Regions from separate parts of the Marinobacter nauticus ATCC 49840 genome, predicted to be linked through region 1. Evidence: predicted binding sites of a transcription regulator. Region 1 holds the regulator's gene; the other holds the start of a gene.

What was found. The regulator sigma-54, encoded in region 1, starts transcription at its own class of promoters, with help from an activator protein. The targets are predictions, from matches to a motif close to ANTGGCATNNANNTTGCTNT.
Region 2: a site for sigma-54 is predicted at 8,437-8,456, ahead of flgB (flagellar basal body rod protein FlgB). Genes of this name have one in related genera too.

Annotation. Positions count from the first base shown of each region.
Region 1 is NC_017067.1:2,656,409-2,667,678, reverse strand. Features, by position in the region: gene MARHY_RS12430 (carbon-nitrogen hydrolase family protein) at 1-169, shown strand, start outside; gene yjgA (ribosome biogenesis factor YjgA) at 170-694, opposite strand; gene mgtE (magnesium transporter) at 712-2,073, opposite strand; gene MARHY_RS12415 (HPr family phosphocarrier protein) at 2,165-2,434, opposite strand; gene rapZ (RNase adapter RapZ) at 2,441-3,325, opposite strand; gene ptsN (PTS IIA-like nitrogen regulatory protein PtsN) at 3,380-3,850, opposite strand; gene hpf (ribosome hibernation promoting factor) at 3,939-4,247, opposite strand; gene MARHY_RS12395 (RNA polymerase factor sigma-54) at 4,321-5,850, opposite strand; gene lptB (LPS export ABC transporter ATP-binding protein) at 6,039-6,764, opposite strand; gene lptA (lipopolysaccharide transport periplasmic protein LptA) at 6,742-7,308, opposite strand; gene lptC (LPS export ABC transporter periplasmic protein LptC) at 7,292-7,891, opposite strand; gene MARHY_RS12375 (KdsC family phosphatase) at 7,888-8,457, opposite strand; gene MARHY_RS12370 (KpsF/GutQ family sugar-phosphate isomerase) at 8,457-9,446, opposite strand; gene MARHY_RS12365 (ATP-binding cassette domain-containing protein) at 9,621-10,433, shown strand; gene mlaE (lipid asymmetry maintenance ABC transporter permease subunit MlaE) at 10,430-11,212, shown strand; gene mlaD (outer membrane lipid asymmetry maintenance protein MlaD) at 11,233-11,270, shown strand, end outside.
Region 2 is NC_017067.1:2,220,808-2,232,077, forward strand. Features, by position in the region: gene flgK (flagellar hook-associated protein FlgK) at 1-351, opposite strand, end outside; gene flgJ (flagellar assembly peptidoglycan hydrolase FlgJ) at 358-1,344, opposite strand; gene MARHY_RS10320 (flagellar basal body P-ring protein FlgI) at 1,353-2,447, opposite strand; gene flgH (flagellar basal body L-ring protein FlgH) at 2,444-3,145, opposite strand; partial or broken gene flgG (flagellar basal-body rod protein FlgG) at 3,149-3,936, opposite strand; gene MARHY_RS10335 (flagellar basal body rod protein FlgF) at 4,018-4,770, opposite strand; gene MARHY_RS10340 (flagellar hook protein FlgE) at 4,847-6,760, opposite strand; gene MARHY_RS10345 (flagellar hook assembly protein FlgD) at 6,789-7,466, opposite strand; gene flgC (flagellar basal body rod protein FlgC) at 7,484-7,933, opposite strand; gene flgB (flagellar basal body rod protein FlgB) at 7,967-8,365, opposite strand; gene MARHY_RS10360 (nitroreductase family protein) at 8,582-9,163, opposite strand; gene MARHY_RS10370 (adenylate/guanylate cyclase domain-containing protein) at 9,499-10,938, shown strand; gene queF (NADPH-dependent 7-cyano-7-deazaguanine reductase QueF) at 10,948-11,270, opposite strand, start outside.

The sequences.
Region 1 (11,270 bases):
GAACAGTAGCCGGCGAAGAACCTATGGCCACAGCCTGATCTGCGATCCCTGGGGTAAGATCGTCAGTGAGTTCGACGAAGGTCCGGGCATGGCTTGCGCCAATCTGGACCTGGAGCAGCTGAATCAGTTGCGAAGCCGTATGCCCGTGTGGGAGCACCGGCGGCTCTGATTACTGCTCGGCGTCGTCGATCCATTCCCGCAGAGCCCGGAACAGCTTTCGGGCCTGGCCGGTATTCTTGCCTTTTTCGACTTCCTTGCGGGCATTGCGCACCAGATTGCGCAGGTGCTGTACATCGGCCGAAGGGCAGTAATCAATAAACTCTCCTACCACCTTGTCACCTTCGGAAATCATCCGGTCGCGCCAGCGCTCGGCCAGATGGTGTCGGCGGGTATGCTCTTCGCTGCCAGCGTGGAAGGCGTCGATGGCACGGCCAATAGCTTCGGGGTCGTCCTCCTGGCGCAACACCTTACCAATGTACTGCAAGTGTCGCCGGCGGGCCTCACGCTGGGGAATCCGGCGTGATTCAATGATCGCCGCTTTCAGGGTCTCGCTGATGCTCAGGGTGGCCAGCTGTTCGTCGTTCAGGTCCAGCATGCGTTTGCCCAGATCCTGAAGCGCGTGCATTTCGCGCTTCAGCTGCGATTTGCTGGGGCCAAGGTCGTCCTGGAATTCGTCGTCAAATTGGTCAGTCATGGTAGGTCACAGGTTGCTCAGGCATAGAAAATGGTGGCCAGTCCCAGGAAGGCCATGAAGCCGACAACGTCGGTTACGGTGGTGAGTATCACACTGCCGGCCAGGGCCGGGTCAATGTTCCGGGATTTCAGGAACAGCGGCAAGACGGTGCCCACCAGCGCCGCCGCCACCAGGTTAATCACCAGTGCCGCCGCGATGATGGCACCAATCAGCCAGTCCTGGAACCAGACCACCGCGGCGGTGGCAACCACCACCGCCCACAGCAGGCCGTTCAGTACCCCGGACAGAAACTCACGGTTCAGCAGCCAGCCCACGTTGGCACCGCTGATCTGGCCAACGGCCATACCCCGGATCACCAGGGTCAGAGTCTGGCTACCGGCAATGCCGCCCATGCTGGCCACAATTGGCATCAGTACGGCCAGTGCAACGACTTTGGCAATAGTGTCTTCAAACAGTCCAATCACGGCCGATGCGGTAAAGGCCGTGATCAGATTGATGCCCAGCCAGACCGCGCGCCGGCGGGTGGTCTTCATCACCGGGGCAAAGGTGTCCTCGTCTTCATCCAGACCAGCCATACTCATCAGGGAATGGTCTGCGTCCTCACGGATAACGTCGACCACGTCATCGATGGTGATCCGGCCCAGCAGCTTGTTGGTCTCATCCACCACAGGGGCAGAAATCAGGTCGTAGCGTTCGAACAGAGTGGCGACCTTGGTGTCGGACAGGGACACGGGAATGGGTTCAATGTCCGTGTCCATCACTTCCCGAACGGTAGCCGCGGGATTGGATACCAGCATCCGGGTAATGGGCAGCATGCCGATAAACTCGTCCCGACGGCTGACCACAATCAGGCTGTCGGTCATCGGGGGCAGGCTGCGGTGACGGCGCAGGTAGCGCAACACAACGTCGATGCTGATGTCCGGCCGTACCGTGATGGTATCGGTGTTCATCAGGCCGCCGGCAGTGTCCTCCGGGTAAGCGAGGACTTCCTCGACCCGCTGACGGTCTTGCTCATCCATGGTGTCCAGGACTTCCTGGATCACCGTGTCCGGCAATTGCTGAAGCAAGTCGGCCAGGTCATCCGACTCGAAATCTTCCAGAATGTCCGCAAGCTCCTGCGCGTTCAGCTGGCTCAGGAAGTAGCTACGAATATCGTCGCCAAGGTACTGGAGGACTTCCCCTTCCAGCTGCTTGTCGACCAGGTTCCAGAGCAGGGCCCGTTGGCGTGGTGGCGAGGATTCCAGAAGGTGAGCAATATCGCTGGGGCTCAGACCGCCATTCAGAATGCGGGCCACCTGCTTGAGGGCACCACTGTCCAGCGCTTCACTGAGTGAGCGAAGGCGTTGGCGGGCCTGGCTTTTTTCCAGAATGTCGGTCATTGAACCACCTGCGATCAGAAAACCTTTGCATTATAGCGGAGTTAGGTGGCACACGTGAGAAAGGATTGTAGGTGAATGACGAAACCGGAGGTTATTCCCCTTCACCAAAATAATCGTTGATCAGGGCAGCCAGCGCGTCGATGGCATCCTGTTCGTCCGGGCCATCGGCAACCAGTTCCACTTCGGTGCCCTGGCTGGCGGCCAGCATCATCACCTGCATGATGTTCTTGGCGTCTACGTCCCGGCCTTTGCCGCGGATTCGCACCTTGCTGTCAAAGTCTGATGCGGTGGCCACAAGCTTCGCCGTGGCCCGCGCATGCAGGCCGAGTTTGTTGATGATGGTGATGGGGCGGCAAATCATAGGCGCTCAGATTTCTCCCCGGGTTTGAAGGTGTGGCAGTTCGGTGTGGCGCACCTGCACATTGCGGTAATTATCGCGGAAATAGCGCCCGAGCTGCTCACACACATAAACAGAGCGGTGCTGGCCACCGGTGCAACCGATGGAAATGGTCATGTAACTACGATTGCTGTCGGCAAACGAGGGCAGCCAGGTATTCAGGAAGCCCGTGACGTCATCCACCATCTGACGTGTCAGCGGTTCCCGTTCCAGAAATTCGATGACCGGCTGATCAACGCCGGTGTGCTTGCGCAGGCTGGTGTCCCAGTATGGATTGGGCAGGCAGCGGACGTCGAAGACATAGTCTGAATCCACCGGCACGCCATGTTTGAAGCCAAAGGACTGGAACAGCAGTGCCAGTTCCTGATCCTTGCGGCCGGCCACGCGCTGCTTGATCATGTCGCGTAGCTCGTACATGGAGAGCCCGGTCGTGTTGACGTAAAGATCGGCCAGCTTTGACAGGGGTTCCAGTAATTGCTTTTCGTTGGTGATTGCCTCCCGCAGAGACGTCTTGTCATCGCTCAGCGGATGCTTGCGGCGGGTTGCGTGAAAGCGTTGCAGCAGTGACTGTTCGTCGGCATCCAGGAATATGATTTCAACCTCGACACCGGTCTGCTTCAGTTGCTGGTAAATGGTTTCAAAATTGGCCAGCTCGGCGGACAGGTTACGGGCATCAATACTGACGGCCATTTTTTTCAGCCGGCCGGGCGCTTCCTGGGTGGCCGCCTCTCGGGTCAGCGGGAACAGCAAGCCAATGGGCAGGTTGTCGATGCAGTAGAATCCCAGGTCTTCCAGCACATGCAGAGCCGTACTCTTGCCGGAACCGGATCGGCCACTGACGATAATCAGCTTCATGGGACTGTTTCTCCTTCAATCTGCCTGGCAGCCTGTCCAGATATCAGGCTGATCTCAGTGATTATTCTCCGCCATACGCTGGTAAAGGGTCGCGGGATCTTCACTTTGGCGCAGCCGGGCGCAGAAAGTGCTGTCATTGAAGCGCTCCGCCAGCTGGCTCAGTAATTCCAGGTGTTCACTGGTGGCTTCTTTGGGGACGATCAGTGCAAACACCAGATCTACCGGCTGGTTATCGATAGCATCAAAGTCTACCGGCTCCTCCAGAGTCATCAGCACGCCGATGACCCGGTCCAGGCCTTCCAGTCGGCAGTGGGGGATGGCAATACCCTCACCGATACCGGTGCTGCCCAGCCGTTCGCGGGAGACCAGATTGTTGAAGATCTGGGTGTCGCTGAGGATTTCATCCTGAAAGTGAATCCGTTCAGCGATGAACTCCAGCACACGTTTCTTGCTTGAGGCCGGCACCTTACAGAGGGTCAGTTCAGGGGCAAGAATATTGTCGATGGTCAGGGATGGCTCGCTCATGGATCGACTGCATGTCCGTAAAAAAAAGGCTGCGGCCGGTTAGCCCCGCCGCAGCTCGTTTCATGAAACACCCGGTAAGGTTCGCGCTTCAGCGACCGCCGTTACCGTGCATCCGGTCTACGTTCTTTTCCTTGTGCTTGAGGATCTGACGGTCCAGCTTGTCGACCAGAGCGTCGATTGCGGCGTACATGTCCTCATTTTCTGCCTTTGCGTGAATCTCACCACCAATCACGTGCAGCGTGGCTTCCGCCATCTGGCGCACCTTCTCGACCTCCAGGGTGACCTGGCAGTTACTGATATGGTCGAAGTGACGCTCCAGCTTCTCGAACTTGGTGTTGACGTAATCCTTCAGAGCGGGAGTCAGTTCTACGTGATGGCCTGAAATGTTGAGTTGCATAGGCGTCTCCTGTTGTCATACTGCCGGCGTGCTTGCCGGCTTGCATGCCAGTGCATCTTGCACCGGCGAAAGTTTAAACCAGGCGTTTTCGTTCGTTCGAGGGAGGAATATGCATGGCCTCCCGGTATTTGGCGACGGTACGCCGCGCCACGTTGATTCCCTGTTCCCCTAGCATGGCTGCAATTTTGCTATCGCTCAATGGCTTTTTCGGGGTTTCCTCGGCAATCAGCTTCTTGATCATCGCCCGGATGGCTGTAGACGAGCATTCGCCGCCCTCGGCGGTGCTGACGTGGCTGGAGAAAAAGTACTTCAGCTCGAAAATACCGCGGGGCGTGTGCATGTACTTCTGGGTGGTAACCCGGGAAATCGTGGACTCGTGCATTTCCACCGCCTGGGCAATGTCAGACAGGATCAGAGGCTTCATGGCTTCTTCGCCCTGATCCAGGAACCCTTGCTGGTGTTCAACGATGCGGGTGGCCACTTTCAGCAGGGTTTCATTCCGGCTTTGCAGGCTCTTGATAAACCATTTCGCTTCTTGCAGCTGGTCGCGCAGGTAGGTGTTATCGGCACTGCTGTCAGCCCGGCGGATCAGTGACGCGTAGCTGGCATTCACCCGGATACGCGGAGCGATTTCCGGGTTGAGTTCAACCCGCCATCGGCCTTCGTGTTTGCGTACGATAACGTCCGGGATAACGTAATCTGGTTCGGCCCGGTCCACGACATCGCCAGGGCGCGGGTTCAGGCTGGTGATCAGGGCCAGTACCTGTTTCAGCTGGTCTTCCTTGAGCCGGCTGCGGCGTAACAGCTGCGCGTAGTCCCGGTTGCCAAGCAGATGCAGGAACTGGGTAACCACCAGTCTCGCCTGGCGCAGCCAGGGGGTATCCGGTGGCAGCTGATTGAGCTGAATAAGGAGGCATTCCTGGAGATCACGAGCGAACACGCCGGGCGGGTCGAAGTGTTGCAGGCGGTGGAGTACCGCTTCCACTTCGTCCAGTTCTAACGGGTCTTCTTCGGTTTCGTCCAGCAGGCCTGCGTGAATGTCCTCAATGTCAGACGTCAGGTAGCCGCGCTCATCCACAGCATCCAGCAGCGCGTGGGCAATGGCCTGATCCCGCTCGCTCAGAGGCGTCAGGTTCAGCTGCCACTCGAGGTGATCCTGCAGGGTTTCGGTAGGCGAGTTCCGGGTTTCGAAATCCGATTCGTGTTCGTCTTCGCCTTTGCTGGCCGGAGCCGGGGCAGACTGGTAGATGTCGTCCCAGGCGGTATCCACTGGCAGATCATCGGGAATGTTGTCCGGAATATCGTTCTCGGACGACCAGTCCGGGCCGTTCTCGGTTTCGTCCCAGTCCGGGCTCGCGTCCTGGTGGCTGTCGTCCTGGTTGGCCTCAGAGCTGGAAGCGTCACTGTGCTCGTGCTCTTCGCGCTCGTCGCCTTCCGCGTGCTCATCGTCCTCTGAGGTTTCCAGCATGGGGTTGGATTCCAGCGCCTGCTGGATTTCCTGCTGGAGATCGAGGGTAGAAAGCTGTAGCAGGCGTATGGCCTGCTGCAGCTGGGGCGTCATGGTCAGACTCTGGCCCAGCTTAAGCTGTAATGAGGCTTTCATAACCATGGCTCAAGATCCATAACTCATGGGCATCCCGGTTGTTGCTTTGCCGGCGCACAGGCCGAAAAAAATGTTGTACGCTGGTTACTTGCCATTGTCTGTGAACAGTATAAGCAAGTTTTTTGCCGAGTTTACTTGCTACAGATCATCAAAACAATCAGACCTCGGATAAACCCTGTTTTATCAGGTCAGAGCCGGAACTCATCACCCAGATACACTTCTTTCACTTGCTGGTTTGCCAGAATGGCTTCGGCATTGCCGGAGGCGATGATGTGGCCGCCGGAAACGATGTAGGCATTCTCGCAGATGTCGAGGGTTTCCCGAACGTTATGGTCGGTAATCAACACGCCTATACCTTTATCCCGCAGGTGCCGGATAATGTGCTTGATGTCACTGACGGAGATAGGGTCTACGCCCGCGAAGGGTTCGTCCAACAGGATAAACGCGGGCTCCATGGCCAGCGCCCGGGCGATTTCAACCCTGCGGCGTTCGCCTCCGGATAGCGCCATACCCACGCTGTCTCGGATGTGAGTAATATGAAACTCTTCCAGCAACTCTTCCAGCTTGGCCTCCCGTTCCGCCCGACTCATGCCTTTGCGGGTTTCGAGGATGGCCATGATGTTGTCCCGCACGGTCAGTTTGCGAAACACGGAGGCTTCCTGGGGCAGGTAACCGATGCCCTTGCGGGCGCGCCCATGCATTGGCAGTGGGGTGATGTCCTGGGTGTCGATGGTGATCCGGCCGTGATCCGCAGGCACCAGGCCCACGATCATGTAGAAGCAAGTCGTCTTGCCGGCGCCGTTGGGGCCGAGCAGGCCGACAATCTCTCCGGAGCGAATTTCCAGAGAAACGTCCAGTACTACTTTTTTCTGCTTGTAGCTTTTTGCCAGATTACTGGCCCTGAGAACTGCCATCCGAATCTTTCCCGTCACTGGATTGAGCTGAATTACGAGGCTGAATCACCATTTCCACCCGGCCGGAGCCGCCGTCGGATGGCGTGCCGCCTTCCGCAGTAACAACGCGGCGAACGGTGTCGTAGTGGATGACATCGCCCCGGAATACGTTGCCGTCTTGTTCAATAACGGCCTGGCGTTCAAAAATGACCAGGTTTTCATCGCCAGACCAGGTGATGTTCAGGGCCTTGGCATCGGTCATGCCTTCGCCTTCCTGGCCGGGTTGCCGGTAATGGGCGGGGTTGCCGGCGGCTTCAATCCGGCTGACACCCTGTTGGTTGCGGTAAAGTACCACCCGATCCGCGTCCAGCCGGGTTTCGCCCTGAATCAGTTCGACAGCGCCGGTGTAAACGGCCGTTCCGGCGCTTTCATCCAGGCGGGCCGAATCTGCACTGACCTTTATGGGGATATCGGAATCCAGGTTGAATGCCGATGCCGGGCCGGCCAGCAATGCCAGGGCCAGAATCGCTGGCCGGCAGAAAGATCGTTTACCTGACGGTTTCATATTGTCCCTCTACCCGGGAGTTGAGTTCGAGAATGCGTTCGTTGATCCAGGCTTTCATGCCGGTGGAGCGGGTGACGCCGAAAGGCTCGGTGATGGTCACCGGCTGGTCGGTATAGACGGTGCCGTTGCTGTTGTCCAAGGTCAGCGCCCCGGTCTCCAGAATGGCTTCGCGGCCTTTGGACTGTCGGGTCAGTCGGACGTTCCCCATCAGTTCCAGCATTTCATTGTTCTGCTGAAGGCTACCTTCATTAGACTCGATGAGCCAAGGTTCGGGACTGCCCTCACTGAAAAGTCGGGCTCTCGGCGTATCCAGATGAGCCGTGCCGGTTGCTTCAAACTGCTCAATTCTGGGGCTTTTGAGATCAAACTGGAGGTTCCCTTGCTCATCCCAGGCGCGGTATTGGCCGCCGATCACAAAGCCGTCGGGCTCTGCGGGCCCCCGTAGTTCGCTGGCGGCATTCCGCGAACTGACAGGCTCGTCACTTTGCCACAGCAGAAAAACGGTTGCTGTTACGGTGGCGGCAAGGGCCAGGGCTGTAATCCGCCGTTTGCCACGATCGCCGAAAAGCCGCTCGGTGATCATGCTGGCTCGTCCAGATAGGGGGCAAGAGTGTTGTCCAGATGCCCTTGCGCCCAGAGCAGGAGATCGCAGGCCTCGCGCACAGCGCCCTGTCCACCGGGGCTGCGGGTACAGTAGTCGGCGTGTTGCTGAACCAGCCAGTAGCCGTTGGGTACCGTGATGCCAAGGCCGGCAAAACGCAGCGCGGGCAGGTCGGGCAGGTCGTCGCCCATGTAGGCAATCTGCTCCGGCGCAAGGTTCATATCCCGGATCAATTCCAGTAATGCAATTTTTTTGTCTTCGCGACCCTGCATCAGGTGCGGGATGCCCAAGTCCGACATTCGTCTTTCCGTAAGCGGAGAGCGTCGTCCGGTAATCACCGCCACGGTGATGCCTGCCTGCATCAGTTGTTTCAGGCCCAGGCCGTCAAGAATGTTGAAGGCCTTGAGTTCATCGCCGCTGGCACTGAAATAGAGGCGGCCATCGCTCATGATGCCGTCCACGTCCAGGGCGATCAGGCGAATGTCCGAGGCTTTGGCCTTCAGGGCTGCGTCCCAGTGGGTTTGTAACGGATGCGCTGTCTGAGTCATCAAATCACTCCGGCCCGCAGCAGGTCGTGCATATTAATGGCGCCCACCAGGGTGCCGTTTGCGTCGGTAACCGGCAAGGCGTTGATCTTCATTTCTTCCATGATATTCAAGGCTTCTGCCGCCAGGTGGTCTGCCCGGATGGTTTTGCCGTTGCGGGTCATCACGTCCTGGATGGGAGTAGTGTGCACATCCACGGATTTGTCCAGGGTCCGGCGCAGGTCGCCGTCTGTGAAGATGCCCGTCAGGGTGCCGGCGGCATTAACGACCGTGGTCATACCCAGACCCTTGCGGGTTATTTCCAGCAGTGCCCCGCTCAGGGTTGTGCCCTCGGCAACCTGAGGAATCTGGTCACCGGTGTGCATGATGTCGGATACCCGCAGCAGCAGGCGGCGTCCAAGGCTGCCGCCGGGGTGGGAGAACGCGAAATCCTCGGCGCTGAATCCCCGGGCTTCAAGCAGCGCCACGGCCAGGGCATCCCCCATGACCAGGGTGGCGGTGGTGCTGGAGGTCGGGGCCAGGCCCAGCGGGCAGGCTTCAATGGCCACGCTGACATCCAGGTTGGCAACGGCCTCCTGTGCCAGTACGGAATCGGGTTTGCCTGTCATGCTGATCAATGGTGCGCCCATGCGCTTGATCAGAGGGAGAATGGTGACCACTTCGCTGGTGCTGCCGCTGTTGGATATGGCGATGACCACATCCTGGGGTGTTATCATGCCCAGATCGCCATGGCTGGCTTCGCCGGGATGAACAAAAAAGGCGGGCGTGCCCGTGCTGGCGAGCGTGGCGGCAATCTTGTTGCCGATGTGCCCCGATTTGCCCATACCTGTCACCACAACCCGGCCTTTGCAGGCCATGATGACCTCGCAGGCGCGGCTGAAATCACCGTTTATACGGCTTTCCAGCGCTTCAATGGCTTCGCGCTCGATGCGGATTGCCCGTAGGGCCGAGTTGCAAAAGTCCTGGGTGTTGAAGGTATTTGATTCGGTCATGTCGGCTGGCTGTCTGCTCGATCTGGGATTTGAGGCCGAAGTATATCACTTCTGGTGCCCCCGGCTCGCCTGCATCAGGGATTCTGATCATTGCCATCAAGACATTTTACGTTGCTTTAATTGAGGTCTGGGAGAGCTTGTCATAATGTAGGCGCTCCTTGAAAGGGATGGATTATGGAGTCATCTGCGTACATAACACTTAGGGATGTGGTGTTTTCCCGTTCCGGGCGCCGGATTTTTGATGGAATCAGTCTGGATATTCCCAAAGGGAAGGTGACTGCCATCATGGGGCCCAGTGGTACCGGTAAAACCACGCTCCTCAGGCTCATCGGGGGTCAGCTTCGCCCGGATTCCGGCCAGGTGATTGTGGCAGGCCATGACGTGCCCCGGCTAAAGCGCAAGGCGCTTTACCAGCTGCGCGAAAAAATGGGCATGCTGTTCCAGAGTGGCGCGCTGTTTACCGATCTCAGTGTCTACGAGAATGTCGCTTTCCCGCTGCGTGTGCACACGTCGTTACCCGAAGATATGATTCGGGACATTGTTCTGATGAAGCTGGAGGCGGTGGGCTTGCGTGGTGCCAGAGAGCTGATGCCCTCAGAGTTGTCCGGTGGCATGACCCGGCGCGTCGCTCTGGCCCGCAGTATCGCACTCGACCCGGAGTTGATCATGTACGACGAACCCTTTGCCGGGCAGGATCCGATTGCCATGGGCGTGCTGGTCAAGCTGATCCGGGATCTCAACAGTTCCATGGGGCTGACCAGCGTTCTGGTGTCGCACGACGTGCCTGAATCCCTGAGTATTTGCCATTACGCCTGCATTATTGCCGACGGCAAGGTGATCGGTGAGGGCACTCCCGAGGAGCTGCGGGCACATCCGTCTGAGCGGGTTCAGCAGTTTCTTGAAGGGCAGCCTGATGGCCCGGTGCCGTTCCATTACCCGAGTGGCGATGCGGCGGCTGATTTTGGTGTGGGAGGGCGGTCTTCATGATGGATCGTATTGCCGGCCTGGGGCGGCTCGGGATCGCGATCATTGCCTCCTTCGGTCGTTCCGGGCAGTTTCTTTTCGGCGTGCTGGCCGGCGTCCCCAGGCCTGCAACAGGTTTTCCCCTGCTGGTCAAACAGCTTTACGCAGTCGGCGTGTTGTCGCTGGCGATTGTGGTGGTGTCTGGCTTGTTCATCGGGATGGTGTTGGGGCTTCAGGGCTATACCATTCTCAGCGATTACGGCTCGGAGTCGGCGATTGGTCAGATGATTGCGCTCACGCTGGTGCGCGAACTGGGGCCGGTAGTGACGGCCCTGCTGTTCGCCGGTCGCGCGGGCTCCGCCCTGACGGCAGAGATCGGCCTGATGAAGGCGACGGAACAGCTCTCCAGTATGGAAATGATGGGGGTAGATCCGTTGCGCCGGGTCGTTGCACCGAGACTTTGGGCCGGTTTTCTCGCCATGCCGGTACTTGCCATGATTTTCTCGGTAGTGGGGATCTGGGGCGGCATGCTGGTTGGTGTGGAATGGCTGGGCGTGTTTGAGGGTTCCTTCTGGGGCAACATGCAGTCCTCCGTCGATTTTGTGGATGACGTGCTTAACGGCTTTATCAAGAGTGTGGTGTTCGGGTTCGTGTGTGCCTGGATTGCGGTCTACCAGGGCTATGATTGCGTGCCCACCTCTGCTGGTATCAGTTCGGCGACCACCAAAACCGTGGTCTACTCATCGCTGGCAGTGCTCGGTCTCGATTTCGTACTGACTGCCGTCATGTTCGGTGATTTTTAACAGGATTCAGGGAGCCTTTCATGGCACAAAGAAGCACAGAAATCATTGTTGGGCTGTT
Region 2 (11,270 bases), 440 kb from region 1:
CATAGCCGAGAAAAAGTTGTTCAGAGCTTTGTTCAGACCGGTGTCTTCGCCGCCTAACAGGTTATCCAGCCGTGTGAGTTCAGCGTTGAAAGCATTCTGCTCGCCAAACAGTGTGGTGTCCTCACGTAACTGCTGACTCAGATAGGCATCTGCCAGCCGGCGGATATTGGCAACGGATACGCCACTGCCGATGGTCCCTGCACCTGTACGCCGCCCTTCCTGGGTCTCGAACTGGACCTCCTGGCGACTGTAACCTGGAGTGTTTGCGTTGGTTATGTTATTAGCAGTGGTATTGAGCGCCGCCTGGTGCCCCAATACCCCACTCAGACCAATACCGATCAAGCCCGCCATGATCTGTTACTCCTTTACTCTGTCACTGCTCATAGACAGTGTCATCAGAGAATCACGATTCATGATCCGACGGATCTTGGCTCCGTATTCCGGATCGGTTGCATAACCCGCTTCCTGCAGTTTCTCGGCAAATACTTCTGGCTGATCTGCCGATGACAGAACATCGCGGTAACGGGGATTGTTTTGCAGGAAGTCAACGTAGTCCCGGAAGCTGGCTTCATAGTCCGGATAGGCCCGGAAATCTGCCCGTTCCTTCATCGCCACGCCACCCCGGAATTCGGTAGTGGTAATGCTCACAGCGTCACCGCTCCAACGACTGTCTGCCTTGATGCCAAACAGGTTGAAACTCGGCTGCGAACCATCACCTTTGATCATGTGTTTGCCCCAACCGGTTTCGAGCGCCGCCTGGGCAATCATCAGGCGCGGATCAATGCCGGTCTCCTTTCCGATCTGCTCTGCGAACGGCATCAGCTGCTCAACAAAATGCTCTGGCGACTCAAATACCTCCGGCAGCTTGCCGGGTTTCTGCGCTGGCTCTGCTTTTACCTTCGCAGCTACATCCGCCACCTCTGCCATTCGCTCCGGCAACTCTCTGGAAATCGCCGGCATACTGCGGTCGTAATCGGTAATGACACCCTTGTGACCCGCCAGTTTCTCTCCATCCTCACCGAGCCCCGGAATCTGTTGACTCAGTTGCCGGACCAGCGCTTCCGCCAGCCCGGTACCGGTACCACCGGCCATACTTAAGCTGATCTGGCTGTCGAACATATCCCGGTACATCTGGCTTTCATTGCTGTTCAGGTAGTTTCCCTCGGCAAATACCTCACCTGCCTTGCGCATGGATTTGAGCATCTCTGACAGGAACAGGCTCTCGAACTGCTTCGCAACCTGCTCCAGTGCAGCCTGTTTGTCAGTTCGAGCCTGGGTCTTCAGCGCATTCAGACCACTGAAATCGGTGTAGACCTGGGCTTGCTGTAGTCTTGGATCCTGCATGGCGATACCTAGATCACAATCAATTCGGCACGAAGCGCGCCAGCCTGTTTGAGTGCTTCAAGCACCGCCATCACATCGCCTGGCGCCGCCCCTACCTGGTTTACAGCCTGAACAATTTCGTTAAGCGTGGTTGCCGGGCCGAACTGGAACATCCGTGCCGGGTCTTCCGTCACAGCGATCTGGGTATTCTGCTGAACGGCTGTATCACCCTGAGCCAGAGGATTGGGCTGCACCACCTCGGGGTTTTCCTGAATAGTCACGGTCAGGTTGCCATGGGTAATGGCAGCCGGGCTTACTTTTACATTCTGGCCGACCACGATGGTACCGGTGCGGCTATTGATCACCACTCTTGCGGCTTCCTGAGCCGGATCGACCTCAATGTTCTCCAGAATGGACAGAAAACTGACTCTCTGTGATGGGTCCCTGGGTGCCCGCACCGATATAGAAGTGGCATCGTGTGCATAAGCCATGTCCGGGCCCAGACGACCATTGATCGCCTCAACCACACGGCGGGCCGTGGTAAAGTCGGAACGCAGCAGATTGAAGGTGATGGTATCGCCCCGGTTGAACGGCGATTCCACCTCTCGCTCAATGGTAGCGCCGTTGGGAATTCTGCCGACGCTGGGTACGTTCACGGTAATCCGGGAACCATCCTGGCCCTGGGCGCCAAAACCGCCCACCACCAGGCTGCCTTGTGCCATGGCATATACCTGACCGTCTGCGCCTTTCAACGGTGTCATCAACAAGGTTCCACCACGCAGGCTATCGGCATTTCCGATGGATGAAACCGTGATGTCCAGCTCCTGCCCGGCTTTGGCAAAGGCTGGCAAAGTCGCGCTTACGGTTACGGCCGCCACATTGGCCAGATTCGGGTTCACGCCATCCGGCAAGGTTATTCCGAACTGGTTCATCATGTTGCGGAAGGTCTGGTTGGTAAACGGCGCTTTGTCGCCGGTACCGTCAAGACCGACCACCAGGCCATAACCAATCAACTGGTTATTGCGCACACCTTTCACCTTGGCCAGGTCTTTCAGGCGGTCAGCCATCACCGGCGCCACACACAGGGCCGTAAGGGCAAAAACAGCAATCAGTTTGCGGATCATAGCGGCCACCACTCACTGTTAAAGAAGCGAGCCAGCCAGCCCATCTGGTTGGCCTGGTCAAAATCACCGGTACCGCCGTAGGCAAACCGGGCATCTGCAACACGATTGGAGGCAACGGTATTATCCGGCTGGATATCCTGTGGCCGAACCAGACCGGTCAACCGGATGTATTCATCCCCATTGGTGAGAGACAACCACTTCTCACCGCGGACACGAAGCACACCATTAGGCAGAACCTCGGTGACTGTTACGGTAATACTGCCAGCCAGGCTGTTGCTCTGGTCTGCTTCGGCGGAGCCTTCAAAGTCCCGCTCAAAATTGGCAGAAGCGTTCAGGCCGATATTTGTCTTTCCAAAGATGCTCGGTTCAGGGATGCTCAGTTCCTGATCCTTGGTAATGGAGGTTTCAGCGTTCTTGCTGGCGCTGGTGGATTCCTGCAGCAATACCGTGAGCACGTCACCCACGTTGAGTGCCTTGGTATCGCCGTACAGATTGTAATTCCTGGACACCTGGTAAATTGCCCCGGAATCCGGGTTGCGCTGCATCATTGATTGAGCACGAACCGGAGCGTAGGCCGGATCGTCCGGCATAGCCCGGGGGCGAGACATGGCGGTGCATCCCTGCAGCACAATCAGCACACCCACCAGTGCCAGGGTGGCCAGCCGTTCAGTGTGTAAACTGCGTTGAATGCGTTTCATGGCTTAACCGATATTGTTGGTGATGAACTGAAGCATCTGGTCTGTGGTCGAAACCACCTTGGAGTTCATTTCATAGGCACGCTGGGTCGTAATCATGTTCACCAGTTCTTCCACCACCTCTACGTTGGAGGATTCAATGGTGCCCTGCTCAATGGACCCGAGACCTGAAGTCCGGCTTCACCTTCAGCCGGATCACCACTGGCATTGGTCTGCTTGAACAGATTGTTCCCGATGGCCTGCAAGCCCTGCGGGTTGATGAAGTCCACCAGGGTGATCTGCCCGAGATTGACGGGCGCAGCCTGGTCATCGGTAATAGCGGTGACCGTCCCATCTTTGCCAATGGTGATATTGGTGGCGTTCTCCGGGACATTGATATTCGGCTGAAGCGGAAAACCATCCGGTGTGACCACATCGCCATCAGAGTTCAGTTGAAACTGGCCATCCCGGGTATAGGCGATCTGTCCGTCCGGCATCTGAATCTGAAAGAATCCCCGACCATTCACCGCCATATCCAGAGGCTGTTCAGTTATCTGCAGGTTGCCCTGGCTGAATTGCTTGGCAGTGCCAACAATCCGGACCCCGGTCCCCAGCTGCAGGCCAGAGGGCAACTGCGTGTTCTCAGTGCTCTGCCCGCCGGGCTGACGGTTTATCTGATACAGCAGATCCTGGAACACCGCCCTATCCCGCTTGAAGCCGGTGGTATTCACATTGGCCAGGTTGTTGGAAATGGTGGACATGTTGGTGTCCTGCGCGCTCAACCCGGTTTTACTGACCCAAAGTGCTGGATGCATTGTTTTACTCCTTGCCTGCCGGTGGACGATGCGGCGATCTTTTGCCGCTCTCCGCCAACCGATGGCGTTTGATCATCGTTATCAGAGGTTCTGCAACAGTCGTGCCGTAGCCTCGGAATTTTCATTGGCGGTCGACATCACCTTTACCTGCATCTCGTATTGGCGAGACAACTGCAGGTTGGAGATCATTTCCTCCACCGCATTCACGTTTGAACTTTCGAGAAAACCAGTGGCGACACGCATGGCTGCATCCGGTGGCTCTGGACCATCCAGAGCCTGATCCGGCTTGCGTCGAATGAACCCATCCAGACCTTTCTCAAGTGCATCTGCCGGTGGGTTGACAAGCTTCAGTCGGTCAACATCCACCAACTGATCCGGCGGCCCACCTACCGGCACAATGGAGATGGTGCCGTCCGAGCCAACCTGAAGATTGTCAAAAGGAGGAAGAGCCACCGGCCCACCGTTACCCAGAACCAGCTCACCACTCGCCAGCCGCACAAGTCCGTTCACGTCGACCTGTAAGCTACCGGTACGGGTGAATACCTCTTCGCCCAGATTGTTTTGAACGGCGAGCCAGCCACCGCCGTCTACCGCCACATCCAGCTTGCGGCCGGTCTCCATTAAAGCGCCGGGCGAGAGATCAGTGCCGGGCCGCTCGGTCATGGCGTAGGCGCGGGTGGGATGGTGCTCACCGAACACGGGCATACTGCGGGCCTGGGCAAAATCCTTCTTGAACCCGGTGGTATTGACGTTAGCCAGGTTGTTGGCATGGGCACGCTGGGCCAGCATGTTCTGCTTGGCGCCAGACATTCCAATATAGAGGGCTTTGTCCATGGGCAAACTCCTGCCGGAATTTTGACTGTTTCCAGTCTTCCTGCAGGAGTCATGCCATGTTCGCTAGGGCGCGAAATTATCGGAGGTTGATGATGGTCTGGGTGACCGCATCGGAGGTTTCAATGGTTTTGGCGTTGGCCTGGTAGTTGCGCTGGGCAATGATCAGGTTCACCAGCTCTGCCGAAAGATCCACATTGGAGTCCTCTACGGAGCTGGCCTTGATGGAACCAAGCGTGCCGGTATCCGGAGCACCAATCACCGGCTGGCCGGATTCAAAGGTTTCCACCCATGTGGTGTCACCCACCGGAGAAAGACCGTCAGTGTTATTGAACGCAGCCAGGGCCACCTGACCCAGAGACTTGGACTGACCATTGGTATACCGGGCGAAGATCACGCCCTGGTCGGACACATCGAGGCCTGAAAGACGGCCGGTGGTGTAGCCGTTCTGCTGCTGATCGTTAACACCAAATGCCGCGCCATATTGGGTGGTATTGGCCAGATTGACAACGAACGCAGAACTGGTGGCCGGCTCAGGAATCGGGCTGACCACATCACCGGGATTTGCCGGTGGGCCGTCAGCACCGTTCGGATCACCGCTTGGATCCTTTGGCACCCAGTCGGTAATAATCAACTCACCGTTCGGATCACCGTTGATGGATTCCAACTGGCCATCCTGGTCAAACAAGGCAGTGTACGGCGTCTGGTCGGTACCACCCACCAGTTCACCGTCAATCTGGAGGTAGATAGACCACTGGCTCTGACCCACCCCGTTACCCGGAGATGGCTCTTTTACATAGAACTGTGTCAATTCGTGGGAATTACCCAGGCTGTCAAATATGGTGGTCGACGTTGCGTGGTTGTATGTACGCTGGTCGATGGGATTGAATTCGTTGGTTACGGTAAACGGTGTCGCATTGAAGGCGACTTCAAACGCGTTGCTACCTGAATCAGTGGTCACCTGCTCAACATTGCGATCGGTGGTAACGAACACCTCACCGTCATATTGCTGGTTGTTGGTGAGCGGAGTACCTGTGGGAGCATCGCCGTAGGCTACCTCCAGCGGCTGCCCACCACTATGGATAATTCGCAAAACATCGGGGGTTGAGGGGTCTTCGTCATCATCGACAACCGAGGCCGAGATCGCATTGTCGCTGGTGTCGTTAATGGCTTCCGCCACATCTTCCAGGGAGGATACATTTTCCAGATTCAGCGGGATCGGTGCAGATCCGTCTATCCGGATTTCAAGCCGGAAATTGGTGGCGCTGCTCACATCGCTATCGGTCAAACCGGTCAGGGAAGCTGCGGTTCTGGCAGTGGCCGTTACTCCCGGCGCAGCATTAATGGCAATGGCAGCATCACTGGCAGAAGCCGTGGCATCAATCTGCGGTACCGTGTAATCACTGGTGCCGTCGGAGTAGCCGAAGGTAAAGCCGGAACCTTGAAGATCTGCAAGCGCGATCGGATCAAAATCCCGGATGCGACGCTCAAGCACAGTCTCTCGGGAATCCAGATTCAGATCGGTCTGGAGGTTCGTTGTGCGACGGGGCGCCAGGTTGTCGGTTTCAATCTGAAGGTCACCACGGATGCCAGACAGGTTGCCATCATCATCAGCGGTATAACCCTGCACCCTCATATTCTGGTTATTAACAACATAGCCTTCTTTATCAATCCCGAACTGGCCAGCCCGGGAGTAACGGATTTCACCGCCATTGTTCAGAATAAAGAAGCCATCACCACTGATAGCCATATCCAGGCCGTTATCGGTGAAGCTGATATTGCCCTGACCGAATGACTGCTTTACGTCCTGCACCCGCACGCCGTCGCCAATCGGATTGGTACCGGCACTCAGGAAACCACTGGCGTACAAATCACCGAACTGTACCTTGCTGCTTTTGAAGCCGACGGTACTGGCGTTGGCGATGTTGTTACCGGTGACATCCAGATCCACCGAAGCGGCGCGCAGACCACTCAAACCTGTGTTAAATGCCATGACTTATACCTCCTGGTCTGACACCGGATCAGTTGATTTGTTTGACTTCAGACAGCGGAATGGAGCCCATTCCGGCCAGATTCAGAGTAATGGAACCACCCTGCCCCAACGACACACTGTCGACATTGGCGCTCACCATGGTCGCCAACTGCTCCGATCCGGAGGGATAGGAGCCCTGCGCCACAATCGAGTAGGGGCCGGGCGGCAAAGGATTGCCGTTGCCGTCTTGCCCATCCCACTGGAACGAAACCACACCAGCCTGGCTGCTGCCCATATCAATCTGGCGAACTAACTCACCGCTTTGATTCATGACCGACAGTCGCAGCCCACCCGTGGAAGCCGGCACCTGAATGGTGCCAGTTATCTCGCCTTCGCTACCCAAAATGCCCACACTGGAGGGTGCCAGAACGGTTTTGCCTACCATCGCCGAGGCCTGCAAGGCCTGGCTGGACCGGAACTGACCAACCACATCGTCGACACTGCCCGACAGATTCTGCATTTCTTCCAGTGAACTGAACTGGGCCAACTGGGCGATAAAATCGCCGTTGTCCTGCGGCTCCAGTGGGTTCTGATTCTTGAGCTGCGCCAGCATCAGCTCCATAAACGCGTCTTTACCCAGCTCGTTGCCACCAGGGGTCTTGCCCTCCTGGTTCAGTTGGTACTGGCTCAGCACGTCTGAGGCGGCTGCGGAATTCACTGCACTCATGGCTTAATCCTCACTTGTTACTGCTGACCCAGTGTCAGAATTCGCTGCATCATGGATTTGGCGGTGTTCATGACATCCACATTCATCTGAAAACTGCGGGACGACGACATCATGTCCGCCATTTCCTCAACCACGTTCACGTTGGGGTAATAAACGTACCCTTCCTCGTTCGCGGCAGGGTGATTCGGCTCATAGCGCATCTGCAGTTCTGCATCGCTCTCGACAATCCCCTCAACGCGAACACCTGCCCCGGGCCCCTCTTCGGAACCCATACCAAATCCCTGCTGATCAGGGTTCAGCATGGCCTGCTGAATAGCGGCAAACACCGGTTTGCGGGCACGGTACGTTGTATCCGTGCTCGAACTGGCGGTTTCTGCGTTGGCAATGTTAGACGCGGTGGTGTTGAGCCGCAGTGACTGTGCGGTCATGCCGGAACCGGCGATGTCGAAAATGTTACCCAGTGACATGACAATCTCCTTAAATCTCGTACGGACTGCGGCTTATTCGCCCTTCAGCGCCTTGGTCAGGCCGGAAAACCGACTACTCAGGAACTGGAAGCTGGCCTGGTAATCCATGGCGTTGCGCATGAAACGGGTCTGCTCGGCCTGCGCATCCACGGTATTGCCATCAATTGATGGCTGGTGCGGGGTACGGTACAGCAGCTCGCCGTCAGCGCCGGGGCTGGAGGTGTCCATATGACCACTGTGGGTCGTGGTCATACCAAAGCCCGTCATGGAATCCTGCGCCTTCTGCATCATCGCCTGGAAATCCACGTCGCGGGCCTTGTAGCCCGGGGTGTCGGCATTTGCCAGGTTGTTCGCCAGCACTTCGGCCCGCTTGACCCGCGCCTGCAGCGCGTGCTCATGAATACCAAGCGCTTTGTCGAATGTAATAGCCATTACTGCCTCCAGATCTTTGCACCGACCAGGCTGAACCTGTGAACTTGCCGGTTTTGCGTTCTGAAGTGATTAAAGCAAGCAGAGTGCCAGAATTGAAAAAGCCCGCTGTAATGCGGGCTTCGAAGAGGACTGTCTAATAAATGAGCGGCAAATTCCGGTTAAACGCAACGAGGGCGGCAACGGGTTTCCCCAGGCGGACTTACCGCTGATCGAGGCTCAGACTTGCCAGGGGGAAGTGCGCCCTGGCGCGGCCCACCTTGAGACATACTCTTTGGTATCCGGCCGGGGCACCGATGGTTTCTCACTGGCAACGGTACCGGTATAGAGGAAACCGACAATGGACTCGCCCGGCAGCAGCCCAAGACCGTCATGCAGCGACGAATGATAAGCTACAGGCCCGGTTCGCCACATGGCGCCGTAGCCGGCATCATTCAGCGCCAGGGAGATAAAACTCATACCAGCCGCTGCCGACATTACCTGCTCCACCTCCGGCACCTTCGGATGATGACGGGGCGACGCAATACCGACAATAATCATGGGTGCACGAGCCGGAGCATTCCGGGCCTTCTCACGCTCCTTATCAGAAGCCTCCGGCGGGCAGCATTCAGCAAACAGGTCGCCCAGAGCTGCCAGGCCTTCCCCCTCTATCACGAGATAACGCCAGGGCCTCAACAACGCATGATCCGGGGCCCGGGCCGCGCACCGGAAGGCCTGATCAACCACAGACACCGGTGGTGCCGGTGCCTGCAAACGGGGCTCCGAAGCACGATCCAGAATAAAACGGGTTATCGAACTCATACAGTCTCGCTGTTGATTGGTTGCATGATTTTCGGTTGGGCCGGAAGCGGCCCCGATGAATTGTGAGTTCTACGTAATGCTGTTAATCTTTAGTCGTAGTTCAAACCAACAATTATAAAGAACCGGCAACATACAATGAGCGACCAGCGGGCATTTCGCAACTTTGCAGAATTCTACCCGGACCACCTGGATGATCACAGTGGCGCTGACTGCCTCCGCTTTCATTTTATTGAGTGCAAGCTTGCTCTGAGTGTTGTCTTGTGGGCTGTTTATTGCCTTATGGGAGACTGGGGAATGTTTCGCGACATACTTATCGGAAGGATCCGGTTCTGAAAATGATGAGCGCACCCGCTGAATTACGCAGCGTAACCGGCAATACCGGCAAGCTGGGGCAAGGCGACATCTACGACCACACGGTGGCGATTCCACCGATGCCCGATTACAACGGTCGGATACTGGCCTACACCGCCACTGCCGCCATTATTGTCACGGGTGTCCTTCAGGATGTGTTTCCCCAATTGCTTCTCTGGATGGTGGCTGGCGCTCTGATCTGGCCTCATCTCGCGCACGTGCTTACACGGCGAACCTTCCTGCGACGTTCAGCCCGGATTCGGCAAAAAATGCTGTTCCTCGACTGCATAATCGGAGGCAGCTTTATTGGCTTGATCGGATTGATCGCCATTCCGTCGGTATCGGTTGTCCTGATGCTGATGTTCAGCTGTCTGATCGTGGGCGGCGTCAGGCAATGGTTGTTCGGCACAGCGCTCATGTCGGCCGCCATGGCCGCCACAGTGGCGGCAACCGGCACCGCCGCCGATCTGGAAGCCCCCCTGCTCACCAGCATCGTCGCCATTTTGGCCACAGGCACGTACATCTGCGTTACCGCCTATTACTCACACCAACAGGCCCGGGCCCTGCTGCTGGCAAAGACCCAGATTCAGAACCAGCGGGAACAGTCCATCGCCCTGTCCCACAAGCTCTCGAAATACCTGTCGCCTCAGGTCTGGCAGTCCATCTTTACCGGGGAACGGGATGTTCGGCTTGAAACCCAGCGCAAGAAACTCGCAGTGTTTTTCTCAGACATAAAAGGCTTTACTGAACTGTCGGAGGAGATGGAGCCGGAAGCCCTTACCGAGCTTCTGAATCACTACTTCAACGAAATGTCAGAGGTCGCCCTGAAATACGGCGGCACCATCGACAAGTTTGTCGGCGATTCCATCATGGTGTTCTTTGGCGATCCGACCAGTCGCGGCCAGAAAGAAGATGCGTTCTCGTGTGTGTCCATGGCCATCGAGATGCGCAAACACATGAAGATCATGCGCCAGAAATGGCGCAGCCAGGGCATCAAGACGCCCCTGGAAATCCGCATGGGCATCAGTACCGGCTACACCACGGTTGGTAACTTCGGCGCCGAAAACCGGATGGATTACACCATTATCGGCAAGGAAGTGAACCTCGCCAGCCGACTGGAGTCCCTGGCGGAACCAGGCGAGATTCTGGTGTCGTATGAGACCTTCTCGCTGATCAAAGACCGCATTATGTGCCGGGACAAGGGCGAGATTACCGTAAAAGGCTTTGGCAAGCCGGTGCCCATCTACGAGGTGGTGGATTTCCGGCGCGACATGGGGCCTCACCGTAGCTTCCTGGAACACGAACACAGCGGCTTTGCCATGTACCTGGATTCCGATAAGGTCACCGAACGTGAGCGCAAAGCCATACTCAGCGCCCTCGAAGACGCAGCCGACCGACTGCGTCAGGAAGACGATACCGAATAGCCGAGCCTGCTACTGCCTAACCAGCCGCGGCCCCGGACCATCTTCAGCACACGTGCTGCGCCAGGGGTTGATATCCAGGCCACCACGCCGGGTGTAACGGGCGCACACCATCAAGGATTCCGGCTGACACCTCGCCATCAAGTCAGTAAAGATGGTTTCAACACAATGTTCGTGAAAATCCTGTTTCTGACGGAAGCTCACGATATAGCGCAGCAACCCTGCCCGATCAATCTTCCTCCCGGAATAGCGAATCAGTACCGTGGCCCAGTCGGGTTGGCCGGTCACTGGACAGTTGCTTTTCAGAAGATGTGAACACAAGCCTTCACTGACCA